Haloactinomyces albus: one gene and its partner. The protein of the gene in region 2 interacts with the protein of the main gene of each other region in a pairwise test. Links are inferred from orthologs where the notes say so. Each region holds a gene or a part of one and is shown on either strand. Other genes may lie near its edges.

Region 1 (6,946 bases), 1.8 Mb from region 2 along the record:
GCTCTGCGGGAACCGGCCGCCCGGTTGTTGCCCGTAGCCCGGTTGTTGCCCGTAGCCGGGTGGAGGGCCGTATCCGGGTTGGCCCCAGCCGCCCTGACCGGGTTGTTGCGGTCCGGGCTGCTGCGGTGGATGGGTCACGAGGTCTCCTCCTGAATCGTTGTCCGCATGCGCAGGCGGACCCCGGCTCGTCGCCGTGCTCCTGGGGCCGCTTCCCGTGCCTGCTGCCTGCCCTCGGCTGCGGATTTTCACTCGATCGTGTATTGGGACGTGCCATCCGCTGAGCAGGTTCCCCACCCGCTCCGCTTCGGCGGCACGGCGGCTCAGTAGATCAGAAACCGGTGTCGCGGTGGGCGGAATCGGAGCGATTCGTGCCTGCGGGATCCGGGGCGCCTGCCTGCGGTTGCGGGCGAAGGCGGCCCGAGACGGGTCGCGATCGGTGTGGCCGCCGCGGGAGAAGTGTGGGCGAGTTCACTTCTTACGGCTCCGTCGGCTTCCGCCGGAAGAGTTCCAGATAATGGGAAAGGGTGAGCTCGGTGGCCATGAAAAAAAGAACACCCGAATGCCGATGTGTCTACGCGCAGTAAGTGAGATACGGGGCTTTCGGTCTCGTGGAACCGGTGTCGAACTGTGTCGTATACCGTATGTGCATATCGAACGGAGCAACGGCGAAACACAACGTGTCCACGTTGTGGTCGACATTGAACTCGGCTCGACGCTTTCCGTAGGTATTTGCGAACTTCTGTGGCAGTCTGGTCTGTCCGGTGCACTTACGACGCCGCGATCGTGGGTGCTCGCCGGTACCGTGGTGGTACGAGCACGGGAGGAGGGTGCCGACATGCAGCACGACCGTCCCGGTAGCCGGCCTGAAGAGGGCGGGCAACAGAGCGGTGGCAGCAGTGCCGAGCTCAACAGCCAGATTCGGGAGCTCGAAGACGAGGTGACCTCGCTTCGCAGCAAGCTCAGCGAATCTCCTCAACAGGTCAGGTTGCTGGAAAAGCGGCTGGCCGAGGCATCCGAGAGAGTGAGTCAGCTCACTGAACGGAACGCCAAACTCACCGAGACCCTGAAAGAAGCGCGGAGTCAACTGACGGCTCTGCGCGAGGAAGTCGACCGGCTCGCCCAGCCCCCGAGCGGGTACGGGGTGTTCCTGAGCCGCTACGAAGACGGCACGGTTGATGTATTCACATCCGGCCGAAAGATGCGGGTCGCCGTATCACCGAACGTGGAAACCGAGAACCTCCAGCTCGGTCAGACAGTGCGCCTCAACGAGGCGTTGACCGTGGTGGAAGAAGGTTCCTTCGAACGGGTGGGCGAGGTCTGCACGTTCCGAGAGCTGCTACCGAGCAGTGAACCGGAGCAGCCGGCTCGGGCACTGATCGCAGGCCACTCCGACGAGGAACGCGTGGTCTGGCTGACCGCGCCGATGGTCGACGCCGGGCTGAAGTCGGGCGACTCCGTGTTGGTCGACAGCAAGGCGGGGTACGCCTACGACACCGTTCCCAAGGCCGAGGTCGAGGATCTCACGCTGGAAGAGGTTCCCGACGTCGACTACCACAGCATCGGTGGTCTGGGGAGTCAGATCGAGGAGATCCGGGACGCGGTGGAACTGCCGTTCCTGCACTCCGATCTGTACGTGCAGTACCAGTTGCGGCCGCCCAAGGGTGTGTTGCTCTACGGGCCTCCCGGGTGCGGTAAGACGCTCATCGCCAAGGCGGTGGCCAACTCGTTGGCCAAGAAGGTCGCCGCGTCCCGGGGTGATGAGGATGGTCAGGCGAAGTCGTACTTCCTGAACATCAAGGGTCCCGAACTGCTCAACAAGTTCGTGGGCGAGACCGAGCGCCATATCCGGTTGATCTTCCAGCGAGCCAGGGAGAAGGCCTCCGAAGGCACACCGGTGATCGTGTTCTTCGACGAGATGGACTCGATCTTCCGGACCCGCGGCAGCGGTGTGTCCTCGGACGTGGAGACGACGATCGTGCCTCAGCTGCTCAGCGAGATCGATGGTGTCGAGGGGTTGGAAAACGTCATCGTCATCGGTGCCTCCAACCGTGAGGACATGATCGATCCCGCGATCCTGCGACCGGGCAGGCTCGACGTGAAGATCAAGATCGAGCGTCCGGACGCGGAGTCGGCCAAGGACATCTTCTCGAAGTACCTCACCAAGGATCTGCCGATCAACGAGGAGGACCTGCGGGAGTTCGGCGGCGACCAGGCCACGACCATGGATGCGATGATCCAGACCACGGTCGAGCGGATGTACGCCGAGACCGACGAGAACCGGTTCCTGGAGGTCACCTACGCCAACGGAGACAAGGAGATCCTGTACTTCAAGGACTTCAACTCCGGTGCGATGATCGAGAACATCGTGGACCGGGCGAAGAAGGCCGCGATCAAGTCGGTGCTCGACACCGGTCAGCCGGGACTGCGGGTGCAGAACCTGCATGATGCGATCATCGACGAGTTCTCCGAGAACGAGGACCTGCCCAACACCACCAACCCGGATGACTGGGCACGGATCTCCGGTAAGAAGGGTGAGCGGATCGTGTACATCCGGACGCTGGTCAGCGGTAAGAACCAGGAGTCCGGCCGAGCGATCGACACGGCCACCAACACCGGTCAGTACCTGTAACGGTCGCCGGAAGGTGCTGACAGCACGAACGGCGGGGCGTCATTTCCGGCAGTGCCATCCTCCGGAGACGGCGCCCCGCCGTCATGTCGCCCCGCCGTCATGTCGACTGTCGGTGACAGCGCCCGGCGGTTACGTTGCCATCGATGGGTGATGCAGCACAGGTGACGCCGGAACGCATCGGGCCGGAACGCATCGGAGTGGGATTGGCCGCGCTGGGGCGGCCCGCTTATATCAACCTGGGGCGCACCGGCGTACTGCCCGGTGATCGGACCGTGCATGCGATGCGCGAGCGCACGGGCGCGGTTCTGGACGCCGCCTATGCGCGCGGGGTGCGCTGGGTCGACACGGCTCGTTCCTACGGCAGCGCCGAACAGTTCCTCTCCGAGTGGTTGCAGCAGCGTGGCCACGAGGACGTGACCGTGTCCAGCAAATGGGGTTATGCCTACGTGGCCGAGTGGCGGGTCGAAACCGAAGTCCACGAGATCAAGGAACATTCCGTCGACCGCCTGCGCATGCAGTGGCCCGCATCCCGGGAACTGCTCGGCGAGCATGTGAAGCTGTATCAGGTGCACTCGCTGACCAGCGACAGCCCACTTCTCGACGACGTCGAGTTGCAGCACGAACTGGCACGGTTGCGCGATTCCGGAGTGCGTCTCGGAGTGTCCACGAGCGGGGCCGCACAGGCCGAGGCGATCGAGTGCGCCCGGGCACTGCGGGTCGGCGGCGAGCAACTGTTCAGTGCCGTGCAGTCGACCTGGAACACCTTGGAACCGTCGGTGGGTCCCGCGTTGCAGCGGGTCCACGATGCCGGTTGGCACGTGCTCGTCAAGGAAACCCTGGCCAATGGTCGTCTCGCGGTGCAGCCCCCGGCCGGGCTGGCCCGGGTCGCACAGCGCCACGGTGTCACTCCGGACACGGTCGCACTCGCCCACGTCCTGGCGCAGCCGTGGGCGGACACGGTACTCATCGGCCCTGCAGGCGTCGAACAGCTCGAGAGCAATCTCGAGGCCTGCTCGGTGCGACTCGACGAGGACGACATCGAGGAGCTCGCGGCACTGGCCGGTGACCCGGCGACGTACTGGGGTGAACGCGCGACTCTGCCCTGGCACTAGAAGAACAGCGCTCGGGTTCACCGGGTGGTTGCTTCGGTCCTTCGATCGCTGTCACGACGCCAGCCACTCTTCGAAGAACTGACGTCCGTCGGGCACGAACGGCCACGACGGGTCGTCGAGCAGAGCGCGCAGTTCGGTGACGGGAATCCACCGGCCGTCGGCGACCTCCTCCGGCTGGTGGATGATCGGGCCGTCCCAGAAGATCTCGTAGAGGAACGCGTGAAACCGCACGGTATCCCGTCGATGACTGGTGCGGAACAGGAAGCGCGGAGCCGCGTCGATGCCGAGTTCCTCCGCGAGCTCGCGGTGCGCGGCCGCATCCGGTGCCTCGCCTGCCAGCACGACACCTCCGGCCCAGCAGTCGTGCAGACCGGGATGGACGTCCTTGGTGTCGGTGCGCCGGTGCACGTACACCGAGTGCCCGTCGAGCGAGCGCACGAGGACCGACGTAGCGGCATGCCAGAGGCCCTCGCGGCGCATTCGTGAGCGTGTGGCGCTGCCGACCGTGCGGCCGAGCGAGTCGTGGATCGCCACACGTTCCTCCTGCACGCTCACACGATGGATTCTCGCACCCGTCTCGTCCACTCGCTGCGTCTCGCCGGACCGGCGCCGGTCTTGCGGCGTATTTCGACCACGGTGCTCGACCGTGTCGACCCTGCCCCGGCACTGAGGGCGGTCGGAACACGTAGGCTGAACGGTATGCGGCGGATCATGGGAACCGAGGTGGAGTACGGGATCGTCGTACCGGGCGATTCGACGGCGAACCCGGTGCTGACCTCCACCCACATCGTGCTCGCTTATGCGGCGGCTGCGGACATTCCCCGGGCACGTCGTGCCCGATGGGATTACGAGGTCGAATCGCCCCTGCGCGATGCACGCGGCTTCGACCTGGGAGCATCCTCCAACCAGACCAACGGTTCGGAGGGCGATGACCTCGGGGCAGCCAACGTCATCCTGACCAACGGCGCACGGCTTTATGTCGACCATGCTCATCCCGAGTACTCGGCGCCCGAGGTGACGAACCCGCGGGATGCCGTGGTCTGGGACAAGGCCGGTGAGCGGGTCATGGAGGAGGCCGCCTTCCGGGCGGCCAGTGTGCCCGGAACGGCACCGATGCAGCTGTACAAGAACAATGTCGACGGCAAGGGCGCCAGCTACGGCACTCACGAGAACTACCTCTGCGCACGCGACACGCCGTTCACGGCGGTGATTTCCGGCTTGACGCCGTTCTTCGCCTCACGGCAGGTCGTCTGCGGCTCCGGCCGGGTCGGGATCGGCCAGGCCGGGGAGAAGCCGGGGTTCCAGCTGTCCCAGCGCTCCGACTACATCGAGGTCGAGGTCGGCCTCGAAACCACGCTCAAGCGCGGCATCATCAACACCCGGGACGAGCCACACGCCGATGCCGACAAGTACCGCAGGCTGCACGTCATCGTCGGTGACGCCAATCTGGCCGAGACCTCCACGTACCTGAAGGTGGGGACCACGGCGCTGATACTCGACATGATCGAGGCCGGGCAGCGTTTCGATGACCTGAAACTCGCCGACCCGGTACAGGCCGTGCATGCGCTCAGCCATGACCCGACATTGCGGCAGACCGTCGAGCTTGCCGACGGTCGTCGTTTCACCGGACTCGACCTGCAGCGTGCCTACCATGAGCGTGCTGCCCGGCATGTCGAGCAGCACGGTGGTGAAGCGATGGCCCGGGACGTACTCGACACCTGGGGCGAGGTGCTCGATCTGCTCGGCGGTGATCCGATGGACTGCGCGGACCGGTTGGACTGGCCCGCCAAGCTGCAGTTGCTGGAGAGCTACCGCAGCAGGGACAGCCTGGGCTGGGCCTCACCCCGGTTGCACATGATCGACCTGCAGTACTCCGATGTCCGGATGGGCAAGGGCCTGTACAACCGGCTGGTCGCACGGGGTTCGATGCGGCGGTTGGTCAGTGAGGAGGAGGTGCGTGCTGCGGTGACCGAGCCGCCGGAGGACACCCGGGCCTACTTCCGTGGCCGGTGCCTGGAACGCTATCCGTCCGCCGTGGCCGCCGCCTCGTGGGACTCGGTCATCTTCGATCTCGGCCGGGACTCGTTGGTGCGGATCCCGACGCTGGAGCCCCTGCGGGGCACGCGGGCCCACGTGGGCGAGCTGCTGGAGTCCGCCACGAGTGCCGAGGAACTGGTCGACTCGCTCACCGGTGGATGAGCGTGGGCTGCGGCGCGTTCCATCACCTGAAAAGATCACAGAGATATCCGTTCGGATGTGGGCGAATGTAGGATTCGCTAGGTAGTGTTCACGGCAGGAAGTCCCTCGTCCCGAGGTGCCGGTTTCAGCGATCGGCGGCTGTGGGATGCGAGAGGGGCATCCGCGAGGACAACCACCGGGAGGGCGAGATGTCCCAGGAAAAGACTCAGCGGCACGGTGACGGCGACGGCGGCGACGACGAAGCCACGGGTGCGGAAGCTGCCGGTCAGGAACGCCGCGAGAAGCTCGGTGAAGACGTGGACACCATCCTGGACGAGATCGACGATGTCCTGGAGGAAAACGCCGAGGACTTCGTTCGCGCCTACGTTCAGAAGGGCGGTCAGTAGTCAGTGTGTGCGGCGCCGGTCGGTCCCTGCGGGCCGACCGGCGCGCGTGTGCCCGGCAGCCGTGTGTGTCCGGCACAGAAATCCCGTCAATCGGTTCTCCGTCACCACTCACCACCCGAGAAGGTGTTCCCGTGACGGTGCTGCACCAGTTACTTCGAGCAGGAGACGATGTCGCTGATGGAACCCAGCTCGACTCGGAACTTTCCGGGCCAGGCCCTGCCGCCCGCCTACCTCACTCCGGGATCCTCGTCATTCACGGATTTCCTTCGCAGCGCGGCTCCTGAACTGATGCCCGGGCATCCCGAGAACGACACCGGCCAGGTCGATGCGCCGCACGGCACGACCATCGTCGCCCTGACGTTCCGGGGTGGAGTGCTGCTGGCAGGTGATCGGCGGGCCACGATGGGCAACCTGATCGCGCAGCGCGACATGGAGAAGCTCTACGTCACCGACGCCTACTCCGCAGTGGGCATCGCGGGCACTGCGGGGATCGCCATGGAGATGGTGCGCCTGTACTCCATCGAGCTCGAACATTACGAAAAGCTCGAAGGCGTGCCGCTGTCGCTGGACGGTAAGACGAACAAGCTCGCCACGATGCTGCGCGGGAACCTGCAGAGCGC
Region 2 (7,146 bases):
GCGGGCATCATCTCCGGGCCGGCATCAGTGCGCCTTGTGGTACTGCTCGACGATGTCGGCCGGGATGCGACCACGGTCGGAGACCTTCAGACCCCGCTTCCGCGCCCATTCCCGGATAGCCTGATTCTGCTCGCGGTCCGCACTCGTCGGGCCGCTGGAAGAAGCAGCACGCGAAGAACCGGCACGCGGCCCCGGCTTCTTGCGGCCGCCCGCGCGGCGAGCACTGGACAGGAAACCGCTCATCGCGTCGCGCAACTCGGTCGCATTCTCGTTGGAAAGGTCGATCTGGTACGACACGCCGTCCAACGCGAACTCGACGGTTTCATCGGCCTGTCCCCCATCCAAGTCATCGACAAGGGTGACCGTGACCTTCTGCGCCATCTTCGAAGTCCTTCCGGATTATTCTCATAGCAGGACGGTGAACGGGCCTCACCCAAGGCCGACGTCGAGCCGAGGTCTGCTTCAACCAGGAGTGGGCAGCACCCGAGACGGACCGCACCCGAGAAGGTGAATAACCCGTCACCGAACCATTCTCTCGGTCAGGCTAGCGCAGTATCGTCCTTTGCGCACTCACCGGGGAGAAAACACGCCGCCGCCGCTCGGCAGAAGCGAGTTCTCCTGTGCCTATACCACGTACTTTGTTCCCGAGTTCCCGACCTCGACATCGACTATGCGGACATCTCACCCACCGAGTGCGGTCATTCCGGACGCACCAGTGGGAACAGGATCGTTTCGCGGATACCGAGACCGGTCAACGCCATCAACAAGCGATCGATTCCCATCCCCACTCCACCGCACGGCGGCATTCCGTACTCGAGAGCGCGCAGAAAGTCCTCGTCCACCGGCATCGCCTCGGCATCACCGGCAGCGGCCTGTCGGGCCTGTTCCTCCAGCCGAGCGCGTTCCACGACCGGATCGACCAGTTCGGAGTAGCCGGTGGCGAGTTCGAAACCCCGGATGTAGAGGTCCCATTTCTCCGCCAGTCCGGGCCGGGTGCGGTGCTGCCGAGTCAACGGTGCCGTCTCCACCGGAAAGTCCCGCACGAACGTCGGAGCGTAGAGGTGGTTGCCGACGAGGTACTCCCACAGTTCCTCGACCAGTTTGCCGTGCCCGAAAGCGGGATCGAGCTGGGACAAACCGGCATCCTCGGCGTGCTTGCGCAGAGTTTCCACCGTCGTTTCCGGCGTGATCTCGGAACCCAGCGCCTCCGACAACGAGCCGTACATCGTCAGTGTCGACCACTGGCCGGACAGATCGTAGTCGGTACCGTCGGCCCAGGTGACCACCTGAGTTCCGAACAAGGACTCCGCGGCTTCCTGGATCAGCGCACGAGTGAGTTCGGCCATCGAGTTGTAATCCGAGTAAGCCTCGTAAAACTCGAGCATCGCAAACTCGGGAGAGTGGGAAGAATCACTGCCCTCGTTGCGGAAGTTGCGATTGATCTCAAAAACCTTCTCGATCCCGCCGACCACGCAACGCTTGAGATAGAGCTCCGGCGCGATCCGCAGGAAGAGGTCCATGTCGAACGCGTGGGAATGAGTCACGAACGGGCGTGCTGCGGCTCCCCCCTGCAGTGTCTGCAGCATGGGGGTCTCCACCTCGATGTAATTCCGCCGATGGAAGGAGTCCCGCAGCGCTCGCAAGGTGCCCGCACGGGTACGCACCGTATCCGCCGCCTGCTCACGCACGATCAGATCGACATAGCGTTGCCGTACTCGCGTCTCCTCGGCGAGGTCCTTGTGCGTCACCGGCAGCGGACGAAGCGCCTTGGCCGCCATGCGCCACTCGTCGGCCATCACCGACAGCTCTCCCCGGCGCGAGGTGATGACCTCACCCTGCACGAAGACGTGGTCGCCGAGATCGACGTCCGCCTTCCACGCGGCGAGGAGTTCCTCGCCGACCTCATTGCGGCTCAGCATCGCCTGGAGTTCGGTACCATCGCCGCCGCGCAGCGTGGCGAAGCAGAGCTTGCCGGTATTGCGCAGGAACATCACGCGCCCGGCCACACCGACGCGATCACCGGTGCCGGTATCGGCGGGCAGGTCCGGGTGAGCGGTGCGCACCTCGGCGAGAGAATGCGTGATCGGCAGGGCCACGGGGTACGGGTCGGCTCCCTCGGCCAGCAGCCGCTCCCGTTTCTCCCGACGCACCCGCAGCTGTTCGGGAAGGTCCTCGGTGCCGCCAACAGGGGTGGATCGATCCTGGTCATTCACGATTGTCCAGGGTACGGATCGTCTTCTCACCGCGTCGCACAGGCTCCACGGGTCCAGTACCGGTTTGTTCCGCGGCCGCGGGAACCTCAGCCGAAGTTACGGTCGAAGACCAGGCGCAGCCCGAGCAGAGTCAATTCGGGAACATGGTGCGAAATCATCTGCGACTCGGTGACGATCAGCGGTGCCAGCCCTCCCGTGGCCAGAACCGTGGTCGGACCACCGTGCGTCTCCTCCAGGTCCGCCACGATACGTCGCACCAAACCATCCACCTGCCCGACGAAGCCGTAGAGAATGCCCGACTGCAGGCATTCGACGGTGTTCTTGCCGATCACCGAACGCGGCCGGGCCAACTCGACCTTGCGCAACTGCGCGGCACGGGAAGCGAGAGCGTCCAGCGAGATCTCGATGCCGGGCGCGAAAGCACCGCCCAGGAACTCTCCCTTCGCGGAGATCGCATCGATGTTGGTGGAAGTGCCGAAATCCACCACGACACAGTTGCAGGCGTGCAGGTGGTGAGCGGCCAGGGTGTTGATCACCCGGTCGGCGCCGACTTCCTTGGGGTTGTCCACCATCAGCGGAACACCCGTGCGCACGCCCGGTTCGACGACCACACGCGGCACATCGCTCCAGTACCTGCCCAGCATCACGCGCAACTCGCGCAGCAGTGCGGGAACCGTGGACAACGCCGCAATACCGGTGATCTTGTCCGCATACTCGCCGAGCAATCCCCGCATGGTGAACGCGAGCTCATCGGCGGTCATCCGCGGCTCGGTTCGCATCCGCCAGTTCCGGACCAGCGGAGCCTCGGCCTTGGGGCGGCGCGCTGCACCGGCATCCGATCCCGGACCTGCCGTATCGCCTGCGGCATCATCGTAGAGACCGAGCACGATGTTGGTGTTGCCGACGTCGATGGCGAGCAGCACCGTCGTCCCTTCCTTCCTGTCGTCCCTGACACGAGTAGGCCGCGCCGTGGGAAATGCGGTTTCGCGCGAAACCGCATTTCCCACGGCGTCATCTCCGCCCCCTCACACCTCGGGGTGCTGCAGCAGAGCGTCGAGCTTCGCGGCGTCATCGGTTTCGGCCGGTGCGGTCTCACCGACCGCGGAGGTCACCGAGACCGCCGTACTCGCCAGCCCCGAGCCCGCCGGCGCATGCCCCGGATCCTGCCCCTGCTCGACGATGCGGTTGTCGGCATCGACGAACAGCACCCGCGGGCGCAGCGAGCGCGCCTCCAGTTCATCCATCACCCCGTAGGAGATCAGAATCACCAGGTCACCCGGATGCACCAGATGCGCGGCCGCACCGTTGATGCCGATCACCCCGGAGTCTCGCTCCCCGGTGATGACATACGTTTCCAACCGTGTTCCGTTGGTCACGTCCACGATCGTGACCTGTTCACCGTCCAGGAGATCCGCTGCCTCCATCAGAGCGGAATCCACCGTGACCGACCCGACGTAGTGCAGGTCCGCCTCGGTCACCGTGGCGCGATGGATCTTGGACTTCAGCATTGTGCGGAACATCGCAGACTTCCTCTCGACTCCCTGGGAGTGATCCACCAAGGCGGTGGAAGTGTGTGCGGCACGGACACACCGCACGGTCGGCCGGTCCTCCTGCGCACCGGCCGGGCAAGCACATCCGCGCCCGCATGCTCATGGCGTCTCCGGCGGAGAGGGCGGCGGCTCCACCGGGGGAGCATCCGCGGAATCACCGAGCGGCACCAGCGCATTGTCGATCAACCTGGTCTCGCCCACCATCGCGGCGATCAGCAGGCGGGCCTCCCCCTCCGCGGGTGCCGGGCCGAGCTCGATATCGCGCAACTCCAGGTAATCCACCCGGACGAGTGGCTCGCTGTCGAGAACCTCGCGCGCGGCGGCCAGCACCGCCTCCGGCCCCGCTGCCGCGGCATGCACCCCTGCCGCGAGTGCCGCAGACAGGCTCAAGGCCGCCTCCCGCTGTTCACCGGTGAGGTAGGCGTTGCGGGACGACAGCGCGAGACCATCCGATTCGCGGATCAGCGGAATGCCCTGAACGGCCACGCCGAAGTTCAGCTCCCGCGACATCCGACGCACCAGCGCGAGCTGCTGGTAATCCTTCTCCCCGAACAGCGCCAGGTCGGGGCCGACGATGTTGAACAGCTTCGCCACGATGGTGAGCACCCCCGCGAAGTGCCCCGGCCTGCTGGCACCCTCGAGCTGGTGGGCCAGCGATCCGGGATCGACGGTGATCCGCGGATCGGTGCCGTAAACATCCTCGCGTTCCGGCGCGAGGACCAGCTCGACCCCTTCCTCACGGCAGACCTCGACATCGGCGTCGAACGGGCGGGGGTAACGCTCGAAGTCCTCGCCCGGCCCGAACTGCAGTGGATTGACGAAGATCGATACCACGGTCACGCTGCCGGGCACGCGGCGAGCGCGGCGGATCAGCTCACGATGCCCCTGGTGCAAGGCCCCCATCGTGGGCACCAGCGTGATCGTACGGCCGGTGCTGCGCAGGGCCCGAGTGACCTTCGCCAGTTCCGCGGGGTGGCGATGCACGGTCACGGTCCCCGGGGTGTAACCGGGCCCGGCGCCGACGCTGTCCGAGGTGGTCGGTGTCATGGTTGCTCCTCGTCGAGTACGTCGCGCACCTCGGCGGCGTCGCCGGCGCGCAGTATGCCGGATCGGACGGAGCGCTCGGCGGTCCGCTTCGCCAGCTCGACATATCCGGGCACGACCTCGGGGTCCGCATCCTCCAACACTGCGAGATGCGTACGGACGGTTCCGGCATCGCCCCGCGAAACCGGACCTGTGATCGCACGGTCGCCATAACGCAAGGCGTTGTCCAATGATGCCGACAGGAGCGGTGCCATCACTCGATCGGCTGCTTCGACCCCGGCATCACGCAGCAGTTGTGCACACTCGTTGACCAGCGTAATGAGGTGATTGGCCCCGTGGGTGAGTGCGGCGTGATACAACTTACGAGCCTGCTCGGGGACCCGGACCGGTTCGGCGCCGAGCTCCAGAGCCAGCACTTCGGCGACGTTCCACGCCGCCTCGTCGTGTTCGGGCGCGGTCACCGCCACACAGGAGCTCGCCAGGCGCTCGATGTCCTCACCACGGCCGGTGAACGTCATGGCCGGGTGCAGCGCAACGGGCAGAGCACCGACTTCAGCGGCGGGAGCGAGCACCTCGACACCATGCGCACCGGAGGTGTGCAACACGATCTGTCCGGCGCGCAGGGATTCCGTGGCGACCAGTCCACGCACCATGCCGTCCAGCACATCGTCCGGTACCGCCAACAGCACCAGGTCCGCCTGCCGCACCACCTCGTCGGGCGGGCACACCGCGACACCCGGCAGCAGCTCTTCCGCACGTCTCACCGATGCCTGTGATACCGCGGCCACCGCCATGACGTGGTGACCGGCGCGCCGCAATGCGGCCCCCAGGACGGCACCGACTCGTCCCGCCGAGACGACACCGACACGCAGCCGAGGCCTCTCGCCTCGCCACGTCTCACCATCCTCGGGCCCATTCCGGCCCCGTGGCTCCGTAAACCCAGAAGACACGTCCACGTCGTCCTCCCAACCGTTCCGGTCCCATCTCCCGCGGGTACCGGACAGCGGCGCGAGAGTAACCGGAATGTCCCCCGCAGGTGGTCCTCAGGTGGCGAGGACCACGCCACGAATCCTCGAAGACCGGGCCACGCCCACGGGCACCGCGATGTGCGCACCGAAAAACCGCCCGGCAACCGGTGGTACCCGACACGAAATCGGGTCGCGGGCGTCCGATCACCGACCCGACGGCCGATTCCCGGGCGGCTGATTCCCGGGCGGCCGACTCGGAGTCATCCGGGTCAGCTCGCCCAGCTTGATACGCGCGGTTTCGAACGCATGCTGCGAGCCTGCCGCCGAACGACGCGCCGACTTGAGATCCTCGATCAGCTTCTCCCGACGTGCCCGACGCACGGCGCTGGTCGTACGGCCCTGCTCGGCGCGATGCTGCAGAAACGCCAGCTCGGTCACGGCAATCTGGTAGTCACGCACCGCCTTGGCGGCTTCGTGGCCTGCGCTGCGGCGTACCGTGCGCTGCCAGCCACGCCGCTCGGACAGGCTCGCGAGCATGTCCACCTCACTGGACACGATCAGCCCAGCCCGATGCAGCGCGGGCAACTGCTGTGCGACGATGCGCTGCTCTCGCTTGCGCTGCCAGATCACCAACCAACCGGTGCCCACGAAGATCGGCACCATGATCAGAAAGTAGATGTTGAGGAATCCCACACCGCCCAGCAGCGTCGCCCCGTTCCACGCCGCATGCAGCACGACGGCGAGCAGGTAGCCGAGCACGGGCCACACGAGACGCATCCCGCGAAGCCGAGTACCCGCCGCCAGCCCGATACCGATCCCCACCATCGAACCGAACAGCGGATGCGAGAACGGGGCGAGGATTCCGCGCATGATGAAAACCGCGATCACACCGCCACCGATGCTGCCCACACCGGCCTGCGCGAAGGCCTTGCCGAAGTAGAAGATGTTCTCGATGAACGCGAACCCCGCCGCAGTCAGCGCCGCGTACACGATCCCGTCGACGGCACCGTTGAACTCCGAACGGCGCCGGAACCACAATGCCACCACGAACAGTGCCTTGGCGGCCTCCTCGACCAACGGTGCCGTCACGACCAGTGCGAAGAACGTCTTGGCATCCCCGTTGAACAGGAAACGCCCGAAGCCGGTCATGGCGTCGTTGAGCAGCAACGCGCACGCCGTAGCGCCACCGGCTCCCCACAGGAAGGCACCGAGCAACAGCCGCGGAGGCTCCGGTTCCCACCGATCGATCCACACGATGGCGGCGAAGACCGCCCCGACCGGCAACAGCGCCGCGGTCGCACCCACCACGACCGCCAGGTAACCGACCCGTGCAGTGGCGATGCCGAGCATGCTCAGGCCGCAGATGCCGAG

The links. Proteins that work in one complex are often made in the same cells at the same time.
Region 1: the proteins of panC (region 2) and JOF55_RS18115 interact in binary tests that used the Escherichia coli proteins (3 or more experiments, as listed by UniProt). The link is inferred for Haloactinomyces albus from one-to-one orthologs.

Annotation. Positions count from the first base shown.
Region 1 is NZ_JAVDXW010000001.1:3,785,366-3,792,311, forward strand. What follows is about bases 2,545-5,314. They hold JOF55_RS18115 (NUDIX hydrolase), read right to left. Parts: upstream 4,297-5,314; coding sequence 3,793-4,296; downstream 2,545-3,792. Other genes in these bases: arc (proteasome ATPase), read left to right, coding at 2,545-2,629; JOF55_RS18110 (aldo/keto reductase), read left to right, coding at 2,773-3,741; dop (depupylase/deamidase Dop), read left to right, coding at 4,441-5,314. In the rest of the region: JOF55_RS18100 (Rv0361 family membrane protein), read right to left, coding at 1-138; more of arc, read left to right, coding at 836-2,544; more of dop, read left to right, coding at 5,315-5,940; JOF55_RS18125 (ubiquitin-like protein Pup), read left to right, coding at 6,129-6,326; prcB (proteasome subunit beta), read left to right, coding at 6,504-6,946.
Region 2 is NZ_JAVDXW010000001.1:1,967,694-1,974,839, forward strand. The notes cover bases 2,837-5,806. They hold panC (pantoate--beta-alanine ligase), read right to left. Parts: upstream 4,811-5,806; coding sequence 3,863-4,810; downstream 2,837-3,862. Other genes in these bases: JOF55_RS09245 (type III pantothenate kinase), read right to left, coding at 2,837-3,136; panD (aspartate 1-decarboxylase), read right to left, coding at 3,239-3,733; JOF55_RS09260 (Rossmann-like and DUF2520 domain-containing protein), read right to left, coding at 4,807-5,679. Also shown: JOF55_RS09235 (histone-like nucleoid-structuring protein Lsr2), read right to left, coding at 25-381; lysS (lysine--tRNA ligase), read right to left, coding at 699-2,213; more of JOF55_RS09245, read right to left, coding at 2,300-2,836; JOF55_RS09265 (PrsW family intramembrane metalloprotease), read right to left, coding at 5,980-7,146. UniProt on the Escherichia coli protein: Catalyzes the condensation of pantoate with beta-alanine in an ATP-dependent reaction via a pantoyl-adenylate intermediate.